Regions from separate parts of the Methylophaga sp. UBA678 genome, predicted to be linked through region 1. Evidence: riboswitches for the same ligand, from Rfam matches in the RefSeq annotation. Region 1 holds a riboswitch; each other region holds the start of a gene.
What was found. A riboswitch is a leader RNA that binds a small molecule or an ion and turns the genes downstream of it on or off. The one in region 1 is predicted to bind cyclic di-GMP.
Positions count from the first base shown of each region.

Region 2: linked by a shared signal. The riboswitch ahead of B3014_RS07675 (PEP-CTERM sorting domain-containing protein) and the one ahead of B3014_RS00445 (hypothetical protein) in region 1 are both predicted to bind cyclic di-GMP.
Region 3: linked by a shared signal. The riboswitch ahead of B3014_RS14960 (hypothetical protein) and the one ahead of B3014_RS00445 (hypothetical protein) in region 1 are both predicted to bind cyclic di-GMP.

Region 1 is NZ_DBNG01000002.1:38,181-41,297, reverse strand. Features, by position in the region: gene B3014_RS00455 (undecaprenyl-phosphate glucose phosphotransferase) at 1-493, shown strand, start outside; cyclic di-GMP riboswitch class I at 726-807, shown strand; gene B3014_RS00450 (hypothetical protein) at 843-1,331, shown strand; cyclic di-GMP riboswitch class I at 1,537-1,616, shown strand; gene B3014_RS00445 (hypothetical protein) at 1,651-2,166, shown strand; gene B3014_RS00440 (polysaccharide biosynthesis/export family protein) at 2,295-2,846, shown strand; gene B3014_RS00435 (hypothetical protein) at 2,874-3,117, shown strand, end outside.
Region 2 is NZ_DBNG01000012.1:189,741-192,857, forward strand. Features, by position in the region: gene B3014_RS07665 (Gfo/Idh/MocA family protein) at 1-228, shown strand, start outside; cyclic di-GMP riboswitch class I at 426-507, shown strand; gene B3014_RS07670 (hypothetical protein) at 536-1,039, shown strand; gene B3014_RS07675 (PEP-CTERM sorting domain-containing protein) at 1,149-1,901, opposite strand; cyclic di-GMP riboswitch class I at 1,927-2,016, opposite strand; cyclic di-GMP riboswitch class I at 2,386-2,468, shown strand; gene B3014_RS07680 (hypothetical protein) at 2,495-3,013, shown strand; gene B3014_RS07685 (PA0069 family radical SAM protein) at 3,107-3,117, opposite strand, start outside.
Region 3 is NZ_DBNG01000034.1:17,407-20,523, reverse strand. Features, by position in the region: gene B3014_RS14975 (metal ABC transporter solute-binding protein, Zn/Mn family) at 1-253, shown strand, start outside; gene B3014_RS14970 (ester cyclase) at 270-707, opposite strand; gene B3014_RS14965 (thioredoxin family protein) at 757-1,095, opposite strand; gene B3014_RS14960 (hypothetical protein) at 1,272-1,811, opposite strand; cyclic di-GMP riboswitch class I at 1,829-1,915, opposite strand; gene B3014_RS14955 (hypothetical protein) at 2,076-2,477, opposite strand; gene B3014_RS14950 (hypothetical protein) at 2,579-3,117, opposite strand, start outside.

The sequences.
Region 1 (3,117 bases):
ATTGACATCTAAGGGCCCTGTGTTTTTCAAGCAAACACGCTATGGCATGGATGGTGAAAAAATTAAAGTCTGGAAATTCCGCACGATGACGGTAACAGAAGATGGAGATACTGTCACACAGGCACAAAAGAATGATAGCCGTATCACACCATTTGGCGGTTTTTTGAGAAGAACATCATTGGATGAGTTACCTCAATTCTTTAATTCATTGGGCGGAAGCATGTCCATTGTAGGCCCACGGCCTCATGCTGTAGCACATAACGAACAATACCGCGCTCAGATTCAAGGGTATATGTTGAGACATAAAGTCAAACCAGGTATTACGGGCTTAGCCCAGATAAATGGCTTTAGGGGGGAAACTGATACCTTGGACAAAATGCAAGGTCGCGTGCATTACGATTTAAAATATATCCAGAACTGGTCATTGTTATTAGATATTGAGATTATTTTCTTAACGATATTCAAAGGGTTTGTGGGTAAAAATGCCTATTGAATTCCCGACTGAGTATCAGTAGTTTTACTTAGGAAAATAAACTTGTTGCCTGCAATGAGACACGGTATCATATAACTACTATTGAAATAGATGCATCAATCATCGATGCCAGATAACACTTGTTATCGTCATTATTTTCAATAGCAATCAGAACAATAGACATCAACGGTGATGGCTTTGTAGCAAGATCTTAATCATATGATCTTACACAACGTCAGCGGGTTAGATGTTGTGTAATTAAAGCCAAACTCGCTGTGAGGCGGGGTCGGAAAGCCACAGATCTTTAAACTTTTAAAGATGGCTGGGTTGCATTGCTTGTTTTTTCAACTTATGCATAAGGAAGTTTATTATGAAAAAAGCGATGCTATTTGTCGTAGCTTTATTGTTTTCAGTAAGTGTTAACGCCGCGACGTTATCTCTGTCTGAAGTAAGTTCATCTGTCGCAAGTCAAAGTGCTGATGTCACATCTGGTTCAGTTGTATTAGGTAGTGGTACAGTTTCTACTGCTGGTACTTGGAGTTCTGAGTTTGCATTATCAACTGACGAAGCTACACCAGTTGTGATTGCATGGTCATTTAATCCAGCGATTACTGGTGCCACATTAGTATTCGGTACATTGGGTGACACAGTGTCATATGCAATTACCGATGACTTCAGTTTCACTGCTATGCTGACTGCTGGCACAAACTACATCTTAAAAATCATTGATGCGACTTCAGGTGTGGTTAAATATGACGTATCAGTATCTGCAGTACCTGTTCCAGCTGCATTATTCTTGTTTGCCCCTGCCTTATTAGGCTTTTTGGGTATGCGTAGAAAAACAGCTGTTGCAGCGTAAGTAAAAGTTACACAAAATTAAAAAAGGGAGCTTAAGCTCCCTTTTTTATTGGAATTATATTATCCTTCAATATAGTATTTTATTAAGCACGAAAATTAATCATAGACATTGTACCAAGGTACAATAGACACGAACTCGATTGGACTCGTAAGATGAAACCATCTGAAAAGTCAGATAGGTAATTATCAAACTAACAATTTGATAATTGATTTAAAGCCAAACTCGCCGCGAGGCGGGGTCGGAAAGCCACAGATCTTTGTGTATAAAGATGGCTGGGTTGCATTGCTTGTTTATTAACTTATGCATAAGGAAGTTTATTATGAAAAAAGCGATGCTATTTTTTGTAGCTCTTTTGTTTTCGGTCAGTGTTAATGCTGCAACATTGACTCTTACTGGTGTAGGGTCAAGTGGCGCAACACAGTCAGTTGATGTCAATAATAACAGTACTGTATTAGCTGGTGGAACAGTTGGTGAAGTGACAAGTTGGTCTTCACTGTTTGATCTTTCATCAGATGACAACACCGCAGTCAAAGTGGAATGGTCTTTCAACCCGTTCGCAGCTTTAACAGGGGCTACATTAGTATTTGGTGAGTTAGATTTAGGTGGAGATTATTTACCTGGCGCACAAACTTTTGATATTACTGGCGACTTTAGTTTCACAGCATTTTTAACAGCTGGCGTTGTTTATGGTTTAGATATTATTGATGCATCTTCTAACATCCTAAAATATGATGTGTCAGTATCTGCCGTACCAGTACCAGCAGCATTATTCTTGTTTGCCCCTGCTTTATTAGGCTTCTTAGGGCTTAGAAGAAAATCAGCAGTTGCTGCATAAGAATTAAGATTCATATTAACAGTAACTTACTGTAACAAAATGAAAGGGAGCAAAAGCTCCCTTTTTTTTTGAAAAATAGAGTGTTAATATCAAATTTGAATGTCATTTATAGATAAGGATTTTCCCTCATGTCAAAACGCTTCATTTTCTTCTTTTTGATTCTCACTTCCCTATTTTCCTCAAGCGTCTTTGCAGACCAGCGTTATCTATTAAATTCGGGCGATATCCTAGATATTTCAGTATGGAATGAGGAAGCGTTACAAAAACAAGCCGTCGTGCTGCCAGACGGTATTATTACTTTCCCACTAGCCGGTGAAATTGTTGCTAAAGATAAAACAGTAGCTGACGTCGAAGAAGAATTAACCAAAAAACTCAGTGAATACTTAGCTGATCCTGTTGTCACACTCTCTGTTACTAGCGTTGAAGGTAATAGGGTACACATTCTGGGCAAAGTCCTAAATCCAGGTTCGTTTGTAATGAATCAACCTCTGGATGCTATGCAGGCTTTAAGCTTAGCTGGTGGATTATCTCCATATGCAGAAGAAAATAACATTATCGTGCTACGAAGAGACGGCACAACTCAACAAGTCTTACCGGTGAAATATGCTGAAATAAAAAAAGGTAAAGCACTGAATACCAATATCACACTAGAAAGCGGTGACGTCATCATCGTACCTTAAGCAGAATAATAGCTGAGAAGCGTGTCAATGATAAAATATATTCCGCTACTGTTGCCTATGTTACTAAGCAACACTGCGTCGGCAGCTGAATGGGTATTTAATGCTCAGGCAGATCCTAAATTTAAATACGATGATAATGAACTACTACGAGAAGATGAGTTAGATGACTTTAGCTTGAACATTGATCCAACCCTTTCACTAACTCGCTCATTAGAGAACTCGACATCTGAAATACGTCTCGGGTATAGAATTAGTCGATATCAAGACTTAA
Region 2 (3,117 bases), on a different contig from region 1:
CAACCGGAAACGGAAGAGGCCACAATTAGCTGGTGGAATGATGAGGAAGAACAAACCGTCTCTATTCCAAAGGCCAATCATTTCAATCTGGAAATAGAGCATTTCTCTGAGTGCATACTGCAAAATAAGGCTCCCAAGCTCACGATGACAGATGCAAGAAATAATTGTGCTGCTATTTGTGCTGCTCTGGCTTCAGTCCGACAATCAAAAAAAGTTGATATTGATTGAAAGTCAGCAACACTGATAGTCGCCATTGAAATAAAGAAACGGATCTTTAAGTAGAAAAGCCGAAATGCGCACCCTTTAACTTGAGATCTATCAATGTTAGGGTAGAAGCAACAACAAACTATTTGTTGTTGGTACCCGTTAAGAAGGTATTGATTTACATTCATAGCGGGTATGTTCGGCTCAACACGTTCGTGATGGGCTGTCATAGCCAAACTCGTCGCGAGGCGAGGACGGAAAGCTACAGATCTTGATGAAGAACGAGATGGCTGGGCTGCATTGCTTTGTAACAAATCAAGGAGTTTATGATATGAAACAAGCGATGCTATTTGCAATTGCTTTATTTGCCACAGTGTCAGCTAATGCTGCCACACTCACCATCAATCCAACAGGGTCAACTAATGCCACTCAGACCACCTCAGTAGATACAGGAAGCACGGTGTTAGGTAGTGGTACCGTCACTAACGGTGACGAGCCGTGGAGTTCAACTTACGATGTGACTACAACAGAAGATACCTCTACCATTATTGAGTGGTCATTTAATCCTGTAGCTGCGCTGACAGAAGCCACCATTTCTTTTGATAATGGGGTTGATCCAGTTCAGTTGTTTGATATTTCAGGTGATTTCAGGTTTACAGGTTTGATTTACGCAGGCACAGTTGCCTCTGTTAATTTGCTGAATGGTAATCGAAACGTCTTTAAATATGACGTATCATTGCAATCAGTTTCTGAAGTCCCTGTTCCTGCAGCATTTTTTCTTTTAGCCCCAGCTCTGTTAGGGTTCCTTGGTCTACGTAGAAAAAACGTGCTCTAGCTAGGGAAATTTAAACTTTTCTGAGACACTTCAATTATCTGACAAGATATTGAGTATTGTGAAAAAGCCGTGGTACAAAAAAGACCACGGCTTTTTTTATTGCTGAACTTTATTTTGCCTTACGGCGCAAGCCGATAAATCCTAATAGAGCAGGAGCAAACATCAATAATGCACCAGGTACGGGAACTGCAGATGGTACATCAACTTCTTCAATTCCAGCATAAAGCACACTCTGTTGGCTGTAGTTATAAAAACCAAAAGAACCATTACTGAATGCACCAGTAATACTTAACTCTTTTATACCATTGACAAAAACTTCAACTAAAGAGGATGTAAAGGTAATATCAAAGTCATATGTTGTATTATCCAGCCAACCTGTATCGCCCAAGTTAGTTGCACGGGCTAATTCGGTCACATTTTTGCTTGGATCATGAGCCCATGCACCAGAGTTATCACCTAATACGCCGCTGACCTGTGAGATGGCCAGGCCTTTTTGACCAGCACCGTAATAGGTTTGATCTCCTTGTTTCCAGTCGATGAGTAAATAATCAGCAGATGAGTTGGTTAGATCGTTATTGTTATAACCCAAGACAAACCCGATATAATCATCGTCAGCAGTCGTCTTTACTGTTATCTGACCTGATAATGCCGTGCCCTGGCTATTTTTATTGTTGTGAAAGACGGTTGGAGTACCGTTGATTCCTTGTTGAACAGCATTATTACCCGACTGTAATACCCAGTTACCGTTACCATTTGCCTTCCATGAAGACAAATCAACGGGCTGAGGTGCAGCCATAGCTGTTGTGGATATTGCTCCAAGAATGAAGCCACCCAAGAGAAGGTTTTGTAACGTTTTTTTCATGCCATTTTCCTTATTCGCAAAGTGAAAATGCAACTCAGCCATCTCATTTTTATCAGTAGAATTGAGACCTGTAGCTTTCCGTGCTTGGCTCACACCAAGGTTGGCTTTGAAATTGAGCGCTGGGTTTTACCAGCAAGGAAATTCTAACCCAACCAGACGCGATAGAAAATAACGTGTTTTGTATTTTCTTTACAAAAGTTAACTTTTGTAAAGTGACATGCGTTCGCTGCTATCTAGCGATAACGCAATGAAGCTGATAGTGCAACTCCATATTCCCGGTGTATAGAAAGTCTCATTGTTAATTCTTGCAATAATTCACAACCAGTTCACAGTTTTTTTGTGATCATTATCACGCGATCAAGCAAATGCTGTGCGTTACATCCCAGATTTAACTAACTGGTGTGGTTCTGAAATTCAGTGATTTGTACCATCGAGTCATCTGAAATAGTTCAGATGGTCACATCATTAGTTATTTGTGATGTGTTTTTTATAAAGCCAAACTCGTCGTGAGGCGGGGTCGGAAAGCCACGGATCTCTAATGTAATTGGAGATGGCCGGGTTGCATTGCTTCATAGATTAAATAGGAATTTATTATGAAAAAAGCGATGCTATTTGCTGTAGCTCTTTTGTTTTCGGTTGGTGTTAATGCCGCTACGTTAAATTTGACTGGAATTGGTTCATCAGGTGCTTCTCAAAGCGTTGATGTAAACAACAACAGTACAGTTTTAGCAGGTGGTACTGTAGGTGAATCAAGCAGTTGGTCTTCAGGCTTCGATTTAACCTCAGACACTGATACTGCAGTAAAGGTTGAATGGTCATTTAACCCATTTACTGCTCTTGATAGTGCAGTACTTGTATTCAGTGAAATCACAGGTCCATCAGGTGGTTACACTGGTAGTACACAGTACTTCAACATCACTGGCGACTTTAGCTTTACAGCATTTTTAACTGCTGGTGTGTACTACGCTGTTGATATTATCGACGCTACATCTAGTATTTTGAAATATGATGTATCAGTATCTGCAGTACCTGTACCAGCTGCATTATTTTTATTCGCACCAGCCTTATTAGGATTATTGGGCATGCGTAGAAAAACTGCAGTAGCAGCATAAAACTTGAAATCAAAAATCAAGTTAACAATTGTTAGTTAGATTGAAAGGGGAACTTCGGTTCCCCTTTTTTATGTCTAATAAAGATGCTCTTTTCTAAAACAAAT
Region 3 (3,117 bases), on a different contig from region 1:
CACAGAAACCGAAGCCTCAGCAGCTACCATCGCTAAACTCATCGACCAGATTAAACAGCTTGGCGTAACACGTTATTTTTTTGAAAACTCTAATAACACCCGTTTGATCAAGCAGATTGCTAACGCCACCGGGGCAAAACCAGGCGGCAGACTCTATCCGGAGTCGTTATCTGAAGAAAATGGACCGGCTCCAACCTATATCAAACTGATGCAATACAACACACAACAAATCGTTACGGCCCTTTCAGAATAACGCCGAGATACCCAGGCTATTTATTTTCAGATAGTCTGGGTAGTGGGTCCTGGTTATCTTGATGACGAAGTTGCTCCTCCAGACTCTTTAAATCTCCCAACACCCATACATCAGAAATAAGATCTTGTCTAAAAGTAAACAAAGCTGAGCCCTGCCAGCTTAAGCGTTTTTGTGTGGGGGGATATCCCATAAACACATCTCGATGAATGCCAGTAAAGGTCATTTTGGCAAATACTTTATCGCCTTCTTCTACAAGCTCATCAATAATGCATGTGTAATTGCCCAATGCTTTATGGACCATATCAACATACTCAGAGACCCCGACATGCCCGCGTTTTTCCTCACCCAATGATCCTCGGAAAGTCACATCATCACATAGGATAGAAGATATGGATGCCTTGTTGTGAGCATTCCATAAAACCTCATAAAACCGCCGCACATGGTCTTTATGCATAACTATTCTCAGAGAAAATCAGTCGGGACAGGGCTGGAACTAGTTTGGCTTAGTTGAGCTTTGACAGCAATTCATGAACCTCTTCAGCACGTAATGGCCTCACAAGACGACCCACTTCTTGACCATTGTTTAGCAGTATCAATGTCGGCCATAGCTTAACCTTAAACCCACGGCCCAATCGCTTACCCTTACCGTCATAGATTTTGATATGACGCAGTTCACTATGTTCATTGACCACTTCGATTATAGCTGCACTTGCTGCCTGACAATGACCACACCAAGGCGCACCAAACTCAAGTAATACCTTTCCTGGCAATTCCCTCGTTTGCTCAAAGGTTAATGTTTCCTCTGCATAGCCTGAGTCGTCATCAGCTTGATTCATATTCATATAATTAACTCTATGGGTAAATGACAATCTCTTTACTCAATCGCCGAAAGACTATTCTCTCAGCAACAAAAAACAGTTTATTTGCCATCTCATCTTGCCATAAGTTTCTGTCAGGCAATAAAAAAGCCGTAATGAACTTAATCATTACGGCTTTAATCGGTTTAACAGTCTGGGTATTAAGCGACTGTTTTTTGAGCTCTACGACGTAAGCCCATGAAACCTAATAATGCAGGAGCAAACAAGAATGCTGCAGCAGGAATAGGCACAGCAGATACGTTTAATGACATACCACCGATATTATCTCCGTATACACTGTCATTGATAAAAAACTGAACAGTGGCATCTGATAACAGTGTAAATGTTGCACCAAGTGCATTCAGCAGTGCTAAATCAGCAGTCGCATATCTACCAGTATCGCTAGTGATGATATTAGTAGTTCCAGAGGGTGTAGTGAATGAGTAGTTGTTTACCCAGCCTTTTGAACAACCTGTACCATCAGCACCACAACCTTGAACTTTACCCCAGGCATTCCACGCTGTGTATGTGTCATCTTTAAATGGGCTGATTGAATAAGTACCTGCTTTCAGGTTGAGTTCAACAGCATTCGAAGAAGTGTTTGTTTTTGCATCAAGGTGGACAGTTGCTGCATTGGCAGTCAACGGCGCCATAATTAACAACCCGAGAGCGATTACTAGATTCTTGCTAAATAACTTCATTACATAAGCCTTTGTTATTGTGCAACTCAGCCATCTTTATTCACAACTTATAAAGACCTGAAGCTTTCCGTGCTTGGCTCACACCAAGGTTGGCTTTATTGAGAAATTAATTTATTACAGCTACAGAATAAATCGCTTCTATAACTCAATCAATTGTACCTTGGTACTAGAAAGCCAATTTAAACGTAGGTTTTGGCGTTTTCCGTCATTGAGATTACTCCCACGCACATCAATCTGAACACGCAAAACAGATCTGGAGGACAACTAGGTATCAATTAGATAAATCAAACTCAGCGCGGCAATAACGTAACAAGCTAAAGTGAAAAATGACCAAAACCAGAGAGCGAGTAGCCCTGACTTTTTTCCACCATAAGCGAGGTTCTCAATAAAGATCGCTTCTTGCATCCGCTTGGCAATAAAGTGCATCGCCAGCACAGCAAGCAGAAATTGAATCAACGCTGGCACCCAACTCAAGACAGTCGCACTCATTACATACAGGATGCATAAAGAAATCATACCAAGAATGAACGAGCTGATGGCTTTGCCGTATTGACCAATACGCACATAATTAATAGCAATAAGGCTCAGTCCGCAAAGCGGTGTACCTAGAAAAGTCGCGATGCCAACTTGCCTGTGTGAAAACAGGGTTGCTCTTCCTTGATTCAATTTTTATCTCCTGACAAAAGTCATCACTGCAGCTAGCCAATGACTTAATCTAATCATTCATTAGATTAATATTACTCTCTAAGCCTCACTCATCGCCATGACTATTCCTTACTCTCACGTGGGTGTAGCTCAGACTCAATCCACTCCGCGACCTCTTGCTTGTCTTGTCTTTTTACCATCTGTCTCGTATTGATGTCTTTTGGATAAACGCAAGTGCCGGTATTGTGCTTCAGCACAAATGCGCGCTTCGCCCCAACAGGGTGTTTACTCGGAGCATGAATTACCGCAGCTCTTAACTCGAGACATTCAACGTCTTCCAGTGAAGCATTTAAACCTATTTTATTTTGAGTGTTTTCAATAATGTCTCGAAACGTACCTAAAATCAGATAACCACCATTGAGCAACGGCCCTTGACGCAAAGTTTGCTGCACATCCTGCTCGGTCACATTAATGCGCTCAAACTCTGTTACAGCAAGCTTATACTCCTCCCCGGACGTCATTTTTATCACGGCTTGTACACACACCACATGAACAGGTCTCTCACCCATATTCACTAACATACACAGCGCATCAGGGTTTTCATTTTGGGCATGATGGAAAATAAGATAAGGCCGATTATTTCGGCGATATTGACTAAGTA